4 regions of the Lysinibacillus irui genome follow, and region 1 is predicted to be linked to each of the others. Evidence: riboswitches for the same ligand, from Rfam matches in the RefSeq annotation. Region 1 holds a riboswitch; each other region holds the start of a gene.
What was found. Region 1 has a riboswitch for thiamine pyrophosphate ahead of thiT (energy-coupled thiamine transporter ThiT). Riboswitches for the same ligand answer to the same signal wherever they lie in the genome.

Region 1 (3,182 bases):
AAAAGTTATCTTTTGAGCGCTATATTCAAATTAATTACTTAGACCAAATTACTGAAGCTGCCAATATTCGCCTTTATCATTTATCAAATGGTCAATTTGAGCTCAGACGTTCAGATAGATTGGAAAAGCATGCGAAACAAAGCGGACTAGGTCTTGATGTCTACGATGCCTATACCGATCAACTACGAGATGTCAAAACATTATCGGGAGGCGAAAAATTTAATGCCTCATTAAGCCTTGCCTTAGGAATGGCAGATGTAATTCAAAGCTTCCAAGGTAATATTCATATTGAAACGATGTTTATTGATGAGGGCTTTGGTTCGCTTGATGAGGAATCATTAAATAAAGCAATCGATACATTAATTGATTTACAGGATTCTGGTCGCATGATTGGCGTAATCTCTCATGTGCCTGAATTAAAATCTGCAATGCCAGCGGTTTTACATGTAGAAAAGACATTAAATGGCCATAGTCAGACATACTTTGAAGTGAAATAAGTGAAAGGCGTATTTCCGAAATAGGGAATACGCCTTTGTTTTATTTTTTTCGAGAAGTGGCTGTAGGAGTTGTTCCTTTTTTTGCAGCCATTACTTTTTTGACGATAGGAATAACAATAGGTGCCAATTTTACAGCAGTTTTCACAACGTTTGATACTTTCATTAAAAAACAGCTCCTTTTACAATTATTACTACCTGTTTCGCTTAAAATTGAAACATTAACGTATTACTCGAACAGCCTGAATAATATTCCATATGACAATACCAAGTGAGACAATGGCATAAACGGCAAATGAAACTAACCAAACAACCATCACAGTATTATTACTTGACGTTGGATCTAATCTTAATGTAGAAAAAACAAAGACAATAAAAAATAGGATGCCAAAAACAAAAGGAATTAAATGAGAGACAAGTGCACGAATTGAATGTCTTTTTACATCACTATCTTTCGTTACAAAGTAAACAATTAATGGGACGATAAAAGGGGCGAAGAAAATACTAAGATAACTAAAGGCAGATAAAATTTTTTGGTTCTCCATAGTTGTACCTCCTTTTTTAATATTTACGCATGAAAAACGGCAAAGTTTCAAAAAAATAATGTATGGAAGAGGTTGTAATCATCCAATCCTTTGCGTACAATGGGATTGTTCAAATAAATTCAGATGTAACGACCACAAGGGGAGCTGATGATGTCAGCTGAGACTGGGCACGTAATGCCTTGACTCTTTGAACCTGTAAGTTAACACTTGCGTAGGGATGTGGATAGAAACCGACACTTGTACGATGTCAGGCTCTGTCCTGGCATCGTTTTTTCATTCTTTAGGAATAAAAAAGATGTCTGCATTTCTATTCCTGCTCTTGTATCCTACATCGGAACAAAGGAGAGAATATGTATGGACAAAAAAAGACTATTAATGCTTGTGGAGATTGCGATATTTGCAGCGATTGGCCTTGTGCTCGATCAAGTATCCTTTAAAGTATGGGCACAAGGTGGCTCTGTTAGTCTTGTCATGGTGCCTATTATGTTAATTGCATTTCGTTGGGGCTTAGTTGCTGGGCTAACAACGGGATTACTTGTGGGTGTTATGCAAACCATGTTTGGTGCTTATATTGTGCACTGGCTTCAAGGATTATTGGATTATGGTGTTGCCTTTACAGTTGTAGGATTAGCAGCAGTTGTACGTGGACCTGTGTTGGATGCTGCAAAAAATATGAACAAAACGAAAATGGCACTTTACATTATCATAGGTACTGTTTTTGCAGGCTTTTTACGATACGCAGCACATACAATTGCTGGAGCTGTATTTTTTGCAGAGTATGCGGGTGATCAAAATGCATGGATCTATTCTATCATTTATAATGGTACATATATGTTGCCAGCAACCATTTTAACGGCAATTGTAGGGGTGCTTTTATTCACAGCCGCTCCACAATTAATGCAAAGAAAAGCATAATAAAAGTTTCCTCAAATGATTTATTGTAAAAGGGTATAAAAGCTTTTCGTTCTATACTACTTGATGATATTCGCTTTCGCACAGAATCATTAGCAAAATTATCAACTTTTTTCAACAACAAGCAAGTCCCTTCACTCATGTGAAGGGACTTTTGGTCATGAATAGCTCTTTTAGCACTTTGCATTGTAGGAAAGCATACAATATTTAAAGCGTTTATCGTTATACGCATAAAAAGTTATGTTATATTAAAGAATAGATATTAGATGAAAGGGACGTTATAAATGATTGTAAAAACGCAAGAAGAGATTGAAGCTTTTAAAAAAATTGGACGCATTTGTGCCGAAATTCGTGAAGCCATGAAAGCAGCAACAAAACCAGGTGTTACAACACTTGAGCTAGATGAAATTGCTGGCCGCATGTTTGCAGAGGCTGGTGCTATTTCTGGACCTAAGGGGGAATATGATTTCCCAGGATATACATGTATTAGTGTCAATGAAGAAGTGGCACATGGTATTCCAGGAAAACGTGTTATTCAAGAAGGGGATATTGTGAATATCGATGTTTCTGGGTCTTTAAATGGATACTTTGCAGATACTGGCATTTCATTTGTTGTTGGTGAGGGTTATGAGGACAAAGAAAAACTATGCCGAGTTGCTAAAAGTGCTTTTGATCGAGCAATGACAAAGGTTAAAGCTGGGTCTAAATTAAATCAAATAGGTAAAGCGGTTGAACGAGAGGCGAATGCTAATGGTTTAACTGTTATTATGAATTTAACAGGACATGGCTTAGGTCAATCTTTACATGATGAGCCTAATCATATTTTAAATTATTATGATGCATGGGATTCTACGATTATGAAAGAAGGAATGGTGCTTGCTGTTGAGCCATTTATCTCAGCAAAAGCAGAGCATATTGTAGAAGCTGGTGATGGTTGGACATTTGTTACACCTGATAAATCGCTTGTAGCTCAAATTGAACATTCAGTTATTGTCACTAAAGATAAACCAATTATTTTAACTTCCTTAGATGAAGAATAGGATATAATTTAAAATCCTGCTAACCAATTTATTTTTGGTGGGCAGGATTTTTTTTAATAAATAAAATACCAACAAAGAGAACACCACATAAAAATAAGGCGGCAGTTGTTACAAGAAGCTCATCAAAACCATTATGTAAAGCGATTCCTAAATAAGCCCAAATAAAAACACTCGGATACATGGTATCAAAG
Region 2 (3,182 bases), 1.5 Mb from region 1:
ATTCGTGATGAATCTGATAGAACTGGCTTACGTGTTGTCATTGAACTGAAAAAGGATGTACCAGGACAAGGAATTCTTCAATACCTATTTAAAACAACGGATTTACAGGTAGCATATAATTTTAATATGATTGCCATTCATAATCGTCGTCCAACAATGATGACCTTACCATTATTATTGGATGCCTATATTGCCCATCAAAAAGAAGTAGTCACGAACCGTTCCATTTACGATTTACAAAAGGCGAAGGATCGTTCCCATATCGTGGATGGGTTAATTAAAGCCCTTTCCATTTTAGATGAAGTGATTGCAACAATCCGTTCTTCTAATGATAAAAAGGATGCCAAGCTTAATTTACAGGCGAAGTTTGATTTTACAGAGGTACAGGCAGAGGCGATTGTCAGCTTGCAATTATACCGTTTAACCAATACAGACATTACAGAGCTTCGACAAGAACAGGACGAGCTAAATAGGTTGATTGCTAAGCTAGAGGGGATTTTACAAAGTGAGGCAAAGCTTGTACGTGTCATTAAACAAGAATTGCTTGATATTAAGAAACGCTTTACAGAGCCTCGTCGCTCAAGAATTGAGCAAGAAATTGAAGAGATTAAAATTACCTTAGATGTTCTTGTACCAAGTGAAGAGGTTGTCGTAACCGTAACGAAGGATGGCTATATTAAACGTACTTCGACACGTTCACATGCCGCCTCAAATGGTCAGGATTTTGCGATGAAGGATTCGGATTACTTATTGTATGAAGCAACCTTAAATACACAGCACCATTTACTCCTATTTACAAATCGAGGCAATTATATTTATCAGCCTGTTCATGAGCTGCCAGATATTCGCTGGAAGGATCTTGGTCAGCATATTTCAAGTATCGTGCCAACGGGTGAAGATGAGTCAATTATCGCTGTATATGGCTTTGAAACATTTGATCAACCAAATACGTACATCTTCACTGCGACAAAGGATGGTCAAATTAAACGCTCTCCACTTGCCGATTACGCGGTGACACGTTATTCAAAACCAATTAAAACGATGAATGTGAAGGCTGGCGATGCCATGATCTATGCAGCGTTTGTGACGGATGACGTGGAATTGATGTTAACAACAGATACGGCTTATTCAATTCGTTTCCCAATGGAGGAATTACCAGTAACAGGTGTAAAAACAGGCGGAGTAAAGGGCATTACGCTAAAAGATGGGGAAGCCTTAGTCGGTGTGAATGTGCTACAACCTGATCAAACGCAATATGTTGTCATTGTGACACAGCGTGGGGCTGTTAAGAAAATGAATGTCGCAGAGGTTGAAGTAGCCAGTCGTGCAAAACGTGGTCTAAAAGTATTAACAGAATTAAAAGCAAATCCGCACCGCATTGTGGCCGTTATTCAAGCAACAGATGAGGAGCAAATTGTTATTGAAACAGAAAAAGGTGTGCAAGAGGTGTTAGATGTCCAAGCATTGACTCGTGCTGATCGCCATTCCAATGGATCGTTTAAAGTGGATATCGCAACAGATGGGGCTATTTCCCATGTTCTAACGACCCAAAAGGAACAATAACCAAGCTTTTTTAACGCCCAGTCTCTTTTGTGAGCTGGGCTTTTTTTGGTGTAAAACGGTTAAACCAAATTAGTACCTTGTCTTTTAAGAGTAACTATGGGTATAATAATCAACGAAAAGTTCATAGCGAAAGAATGTAGGGGGGCTAGTAGTTGCTAGCTGAGATTGTGTCCGATAGACGCTGACCCTTTGAACCTGATTTGGCTCGTACCAGCGTAGGGAACATCTATTCAAAAAAGCAAAGTTTTGAAGATTGATTGCAATTTACGTCTGGGAGGAATCCTAGGCGTTTTTTTATATTTTCAAACACCTCTTGCCCATCGTATTTACGCTTTCTTTCTGGTGACACGCATTCCTTTATGAACACTTTCATATTACAAACTGGGAGGACCTAGCATGAAAAAATGGTTATTTATTCTATTGGCTGCACTTGTAACATTAGTGGGCTGTAGTGACAAGGAGGACAAGCAGGCAACTGATAAGCTAAAAAAGGTGTCAGTAGTACTGGATTGGACTCCGAATACAAATCATACAGGGCTGTATGTCGCGAAAAAGCTTGGTTATTTTGAGGAACAAGGCTTAGATGTTGATATTATGATGCCAGGGGAAGCGGGAGCAGATCAGCTTGTAGCTTCTGGTAAGGCAGAATTTGGGGTAAGCTATCAGGAAGGCATCACACAGGCACGTGTCCAGGATGTACCACTTGTTTCGATTGCCGCCATCATTCAGCATAATACATCGGGCTTTGCTTCGATTGCTTCTAAAGGGATTACCTCACCAAAGGATTTCGAAGGTAAAACTTATGGCGGTTGGGGAGCCCCACTAGAGCAAGCGGTACTCCAATCGTTAATGCAAACAGAAAATGCCGATATTAATCAATTAGATATTGTCAATGCAGGTGATTTAGATTTCTTCACGATGATGGAAAAAGATATTGATTTTGCGTGGATTTATTATGCATGGACAGGTATTGAGGCAGAGCTTCGTGGGGAAAAGATTAATATGTTGTATTTAACGGATTATAGTGATCAGTTGGATTATTATACGCCTGTTTTGGCTACTAATGAAAAAATGATAAAGGACAATCCTGATGTTGTAAAAGCCTTTGTTGCAGCTGCTTCTAAAGGTTATGAATACGCAATCGAGCATCCGAGTGAGGCTGCAGATATTTTACTAGAAGCGGCACCTGACTTAGATAAAGAATTAGTGCATAAAAGTCAAGAATGGTTAGCTGATAAATATCAGGACGATGCGAAGCAATGGGGAGAGCAAAAGCTTTCTGTATGGGAAAACTATGCTAATTGGATGTCTAGCAACAAGGTATTAGAGGGCGAGTTTGATGCAAAGCAAGCCTTTACGAATGATTTCTTACCTAAAAAGGAGGCCAAATAAATGGCAAATTCATTAATCAGTGTCCAAATTATCCCGAAAACAGAGAAATATGAGGATGTCATTCCTTATGTGGATGCAGCCATTGCTGTGATTGATGCATCTGGTGTGAAATATGAAGTACATCCGCTAGAAACGACGATGGAAGGTGAGCTGTCAACATTGCTTCAACTTATTGAGAAAATGAATGACAAGATGATAGAGCTTGGTGCTATTAATGTGATTACACA
Region 3 (3,182 bases), 530 kb from region 1:
AAGTAACCATCTTGATCTTTATAAGCACGATCACCTGTAATATACCACTCTCCACGGAATTGTAAATTTGTTCGTTCCGGGTCATTTAAATATTTTTTAAACAGTGCGGGAGTGGTGCGATGAACAGCAATATCGCCAACTTCTCCAACAGCAACAGGGTTACCGAAATCGTCTATAATTTCAACCTTATTGCCAGGAGTTGGTTTTCCCATAGAACCAATTCTAGCTTCCATTCCAACCATTGTGCCAACAAGTAATGTGTTTTCCGTCTGACCGTAGCCATCTCGGACTTGCAAATCGAAAGTCTTCGAAAATACGTTAATGACCTCGCTATTCAAAGGCTCTCCTGCTGATACAGCTTGACGAAGTGCCGTTAAATCGAATTCATGTAAATGTTCTAGTGCTGCCATAAAACGATATTCTGTAGGTGTGCAACATAAAACATTTATTTTAAATTTTTCGAGTAACCTTAGATAGGTAGATGCATCAAATTTCCCCTTATATACAAATGCAGTAGCGCCACTCCCTAATGTTGCTAGAAACGGACTCCAAATCCATTTTTGCCAACCTGGTGCTGCTGTCGCCCAAACAATATCATCTTCTTGCACACCTAACCAGTGTGGTGCTGTTGTTCGTAAATGTGCATAGCCCCAGCTATGAGTATGTACAGCTGCTTTTGGGTTTCCTGTTGTACCACTTGTATAAGCTAAGAATGCAGTATCTGTACTTTTTGTTGGAGAAGAACTTATGTAAGTTGTAGGTTGAATGCGCATTTTTTCTAAAAGTGGTTGCCAAGGTTCATGGGCCTTCCCTATAACAAATTGTTGCATTCCTTGTAAATTGTTCACCTGATCAAATTGATCAATATAAGGCTCGTAAGCAACAATTCCTTTAGCATTTGCATGCTTGATGCGATATTCAATGTCTTTAGTTCTTAGCATTTCTGAGCTCGGAATAATGGTTAATCCAGCTTTCAATGCTGCAATATATACAATATATGCTTCCACTGAACGAGGTACCATCACTAAAATCACATCACCTTTTGATAAACCTTGCATCGTGAATACGTGTGCAGCTTGATTTGCCCTGTCAAGTAAATATGCATATGTAATAAATTGTACATCCTTATTTTCCTCGTAAATAATTAATGCATTTTTTGTTGTATCTTGAGCATATTTTTCAATTTCATCTGTTATGTTATACCATTCTGGTGCAACTAAATCTTGTCTCTTCATGGCAAATGCCCCCTTTTGCTATGACACATTATAAAACTCTTTTTTCAGCATTTTCAATGGTTTGCGCTTAATTTTGGAAAAGTCATGACAACTATCATACTCTGCTATATGGCATCGGTCACATTTTGTCGATTGGTAAACTTGCTATTGAATACAATTGAAAAGTATGGTACATTTTGGTCAACTAAAAGCAAGATTGCAGGGGGACTCGTCAAGAGTTGAGAAGGTAAAACCTGACCCTTTGAACCTGTTAGTTAATACTGACGTAGGGAGCAATAAACATCTATTGATGAAAGGCTCTTTTTCGTGCATTTTTACACAAAAAGAGCCTTTTTTGCATGCTTACGTCCATCCATAAAGGAGGACTACGATGATATTTCAAACAATCCGTCAACAGCAACCACTGATTCATTGTATTACAAATTATGTGGTAGCAAATTTCCAAGCAAATGGTTTATTAGCAATAGGCGCTTCCCCGGTTATGGCTGATGATAGCCATGAGGTAGAGGAAATGGTAGCACTCGCTCAAGCCTTGTTAATTAACATCGGTACACTCAATGATCGAACTAAAGAATCAATGTTGTTAGCAGGCAAAATGGCCAATAAACTTGGAATTCCAGTCATTTTAGATCCTGTCGGTGCTGGTGCCACTACTTATCGAAAAGAAACGGTACGATACTTGCTTGAGGAAGTACATTTTTCGGTCATTCGTTGTAATGTTGGGGAACTAGCAGCAATAGCCAATGTTGACTGGCAACAAAAAGGTGTCGATAGTGGGAATGGCTCCATTGCTTTAGAAGAAGAGGCGATTTTATTAGCCCAACATTATCAATGCATTGTTATCATAACAGGAGAACGAGATTTTATAACAGATGGTGTGGATAGCCAATGGATAAATGGCGGGAATATGCAAATGACCGAGGTAACAGGGACAGGCTGTTTACTTAGTGCTATTTGCGGTGCCGCCTATATTGCAGGCCATAATCCATACAGACAATTAGCGGACACATTAACTTACTATAAAAAAGCTGCGGTACTGGCGTCAGCGTTTACATCAGATATTGGTGATTTCCAAATAGCTTTACTAAATGCTCTTTATCGCATATCGAAGGATGGTGAAGCTTCATGCATATTGTAACGACGATTGCAGGCTCAGATAGTGGTGGCGGTGCAGGCATACAGGCTGATTTAAAAACATTTCAGGAATTAGGGGTGTTTGGTACTTCAGTAATTACAGCTTTGACAGCACAAAATACAATGGGTGTGTCAGGAGTTTTCCCTATTGATCACTCCTTTGTTGAAAAACAATTTCAAGCTTTAATCGAAGATTTTTCAATTGCTGCAATTAAAACAGGGATGCTTTATTCCTCTGATATTATTAAAGCTATCGCACATATGATTCATAATCAAAACATCCCACTAATTGTTGATCCAGTAATGATTGCAAAGGGTGGAGAAAGCTTATTACTGCAAGAAGCTATTGAAGCAATGCGCTCTTCTCTACTACCACTTGCTACGATCGTTACCCCCAATATCCCTGAAGCAGAGGCTCTGACAGGGAGAAAAATACATGATGTTTCAGATATACGTGAAGTAGCTCAAGGTTTTTTTCAATTAGGTGTACATTGCGTCATTCTTAAAGGTGGCCATTTAGCAGATCCAAATTTTGCTATTGATTATGTATTTTTTCAAAACGGTAAATCTTTTTCTATGCAAACTCCACGTATTCAAACGTCCAATACCCATGGCACAGGTTGCACATTTTCAGCAGCAATCACTGCTTTTCTTGGTCAAGGTTTTGCGATGGATAAGGCAATTATCGAAGCTAAAAAATTTATTCAATTAGCAATTTTACATGATTTATCTATTGGTCATGGTTATGGACCAACAAATCATTTTGCTTATCAACTGCATAAGGATTCCTGTGAGGTGTTGATTTATGAAACG
Region 4 (3,182 bases), 850 kb from region 1:
AAATTCGGCACTACTATAAAAGAAGGGAAGGGGGTCATCGAAATGATGTATCTCGGAATGATTTTCTTTCAAATTGTTGCACCTATTTTAGTGTTACTTATAGTAGGTGCTATCTTACAAAAGAGATTTCGCTTTAATTTAAAAGCGTTGTCTCAGCTTATTACATATTGCTTTATGCCAGCAGCTGTTTTTGTAAATTTATATGAGACGAGTGTAGAGCTGTCTGTACTGGCAGAGGTCGGATTGTTTATTGTGCTTTTTATTGGGAGCCAAATGCTACTCAGTCACCTTTTTGCGAAGTGGCTTGGTTTAGTTAAAACAGAGGCAGCAGTTTTTAAAAATAGTGTTGTGCTCATTAACTCTGGGAACTATGGCATTCCGGTAGCTCAAATGATTTTTGTAACACAACCTATTGGTGTAGCGATTCAGGTCATCCTTGTAATCTTTCAAAATATGACAACTTATACATATGGTTTGTATAATTTAATTTCCTCTACCAAATCAGGAATGACGATTATTAAAGATTTTTTTAAAATGCCCATCATTCATGCGTTGATTATTGGTGTAGCCATGAACTATTTTAATATCGGTATTCCACAGTTTATTAAAATACCAATAGACCATGTAGCAGATGGCTTTATTGCTGTGGCACTAATCACGTTAGGTGCGCAATTATCGCAGCTTGAAATCAAATCTATGTTTAATAAAACGGTTTTCGTCAGCTGCTTCACACGTTTAATTGTCGGACCAGCCGTAGCTTTAGCCATTATTTTTTTATTGGGGTTAGATGGAGTTGTCGCTCAATCACTATTTATAGCCAGTGCTTTCCCGACATCCCGCAATAGCTCTAGTCTAGCATTGGAATACGATGTGGAATCGGCAACAGCTGCCCAAACTGTTTTATTTTCAACTATTGTCAGCTGTATAACGGTAACAATAGTGATTTATCTTGCGGACGTATTATTTGCTTAATCAATAGAATATTAAAAAATAATGAATGGAAAACTTCCATCTCATAGTAATATCTGCTACACTAGCATCAAACTAAATAGTATTAACTAGGGGAGTCTGATGAGTCAGGCTGAGAGGGAAACGCTTAGAGGTTTCTTGACCCTTTGGACCTGATCTGGCTCATACCAGCGTGGGAAAGTTAAGAAACTATTGCATAGTATGTGTATGCAATTTCAACCTTTACATTCGTGGCCGGATCCAAATAATTATTTTGGATTCGGCCTTTATTTATTTGTTAGGGTGAGCTAGATCCGGTCCTTGTAACAAAAAACATTTAAGGGAGAGAAGTAGCTCATGTCAGCAATTAGTGAAAAGAACATTACGATTATGTCTAGCTTTGAAGGAAGCAAAAAGGTGTATGTTGAAGGTTCCCGTCCGGATATTTTAGTACCAATGCGAGAAATTGCATTAAGTCCGACAACAGGAAGCTTTGGAAATGAAGAAAACGCCCCTATTCGAGTATATGATACGAGTGGTCCCTATACAGATCCATCTTATCAAGTAGATATTACAAAAGGTTTACCTGCCTTACGAAGTGGATGGATTCAAGAGCGAGGAGATGTAGAAGCATATGAGGGCCGCTCTATAAAACCGGAGGATAATGGTTTTCGTCGTGCAGATGATCCGCGTAATCATGAAAATGTCTTTCCTGAATTGGCAAGAAAGCCTTTACGAGCAAAAAAAGGGAGAAATGTAACGCAGCTGCATTATGCAAGACAGGGGATTATTACACCTGAAATGGAGTTTGTAGCGATACGTGAAAATATGGATCCAGAATTTGTCCGATCTGAAATTGCAGCTGGGCGCGCTATTATGCCTTCTAATATTAATCATCCAGAGGCGGAGCCAATGATCATCGGTCGTAACTTCCATGTGAAAATCAATGCCAATATTGGGAATTCCGCGGTATCGTCTTCTATAGCAGAAGAGGTTGAAAAAATGACATGGGCAACACGCTGGGGTGCTGATAATATTATGGATCTTTCAACAGGTAAGCATATTCATACAACGAGAGAATGGATTATTCGAAATGCAGCGGTACCAGTGGGGACAGTGCCAATTTATCAAGCATTGGAAAAGGTAAATGGCGTAGCAGAGGATTTAACGTGGGAAGTTTACCGTGATACGCTTATTGAGCAAGCCGAGCAGGGTGTAGATTATTTCACGATTCATGCAGGTGTACTATTACGCTATGTTCCCCTTACAGCTAATCGTGTAACGGGAATTGTATCTCGTGGTGGTTCTATTATGGCACAGTGGTGTTTATATCATCATCAAGAGAATTTCCTTTATACTCATTTTGAGGAAATCTGTGAAATTATGAAGACTTATGATGTTGCTTTTTCTTTAGGTGATGGCCTACGTCCAGGTTCAATTGCAGACGCCAATGATGAAGCCCAATTTGCAGAGCTTGAAACACTAGGTGAACTAACACAGATTGCGTGGAAACATGATGTTCAAGTGATGGTGGAGGGGCCAGGTCATGTACCGATGCATCTGATTAAAGAAAACATGGACAAGCAATTAGAAGTTTGTAAGGAGGCGCCTTTTTATACGTTAGGTCCACTTACAACGGATATTGCTCCAGGCTATGACCACATTACATCGGCTATTGGGGCAGCGATGATTGGCTGGTTTGGGACAGCAATGCTCTGCTATGTGACACCAAAGGAGCACCTTGGCTTACCTAATCGCGAGGATGTTCGAGTGGGAGTAATTACGTATAAAATAGCGGCACATGCGGCAGATTTAGCGAAGGGGCATCCTGGTGCACAACGCCGAGATGATGCACTATCAAAAGCACGTTTTGAATTCCGCTGGCGTGATCAATTCAATCTATCTCTCGATCCAGAAAGAGCGGTGGAGTATCATGATGAGACTTTGCCAGCAGAAGGAGCAAAAACAGCACACTTTTGCTCTATGTGTGGTCCTAAGTTCTGTAGTATGCGAATTTCACAAGATATTCGAAATTATGCTAAAGAAAAAGACTTGAATACGACAGAAGCGATCCATCGAGGTATGAAGGAAAAGGCAGAGGAATTTAAAAAAGCGGGTAGTCAGATTTATCAATAATGTAAAAAGGCTTGTGTTGTAGTATCGACACAAGCCTTTTGTGATTAAAAAACTCCATGTGAGTGAAAAATTCACATGGAGTAAAAATTGGATTTGGA

Region 2: another riboswitch for thiamine pyrophosphate. It lies ahead of OU989_RS11555 (ABC transporter substrate-binding protein); the one in region 1 lies ahead of thiT (energy-coupled thiamine transporter ThiT).
Region 3: another riboswitch for thiamine pyrophosphate. It lies ahead of thiM (hydroxyethylthiazole kinase); the one in region 1 lies ahead of thiT (energy-coupled thiamine transporter ThiT).
Region 4: another riboswitch for thiamine pyrophosphate. It lies ahead of thiC (phosphomethylpyrimidine synthase ThiC); the one in region 1 lies ahead of thiT (energy-coupled thiamine transporter ThiT).

Annotation. Positions count from the first base shown of each region.
Region 1 is NZ_CP113527.1:3,797,139-3,800,320, reverse strand. Features, by position in the region: gene OU989_RS19205 (SbcC/MukB-like Walker B domain-containing protein) at 1-497, shown strand, start outside; gene OU989_RS19200 (hypothetical protein) at 538-660, opposite strand; gene OU989_RS19195 (magnetosome magnetite crystal formation protein family) at 716-1,039, opposite strand; TPP riboswitch at 1,167-1,274, shown strand; gene thiT (energy-coupled thiamine transporter ThiT) at 1,394-1,954, shown strand; gene map (type I methionyl aminopeptidase) at 2,236-2,991, shown strand; gene OU989_RS19180 (TspO-related membrane protein) at 3,020-3,182, opposite strand, start outside.
Region 2 is NZ_CP113527.1:2,293,029-2,296,210, reverse strand. Features, by position in the region: gene parC (DNA topoisomerase IV subunit A) at 1-1,563, shown strand, start outside; TPP riboswitch at 1,692-1,802, shown strand; gene OU989_RS11555 (ABC transporter substrate-binding protein) at 1,960-2,955, shown strand; gene OU989_RS11550 (thiamine-binding protein) at 2,956-3,182, shown strand, end outside.
Region 3 is NZ_CP113527.1:3,270,979-3,274,160, forward strand. Features, by position in the region: gene mbcS (acyl-CoA synthetase MbcS) at 1-1,235, opposite strand, end outside; TPP riboswitch at 1,426-1,524, shown strand; gene thiM (hydroxyethylthiazole kinase) at 1,606-2,373, shown strand; gene thiD (bifunctional hydroxymethylpyrimidine kinase/phosphomethylpyrimidine kinase) at 2,361-3,182, shown strand, end outside; gene thiE (thiamine phosphate synthase) at 3,175-3,182, shown strand, end outside.
Region 4 is NZ_CP113527.1:198,362-201,543, forward strand. Features, by position in the region: gene OU989_RS00985 (AEC family transporter) at 43-972, shown strand; TPP riboswitch at 1,051-1,165, shown strand; gene thiC (phosphomethylpyrimidine synthase ThiC) at 1,306-3,084, shown strand.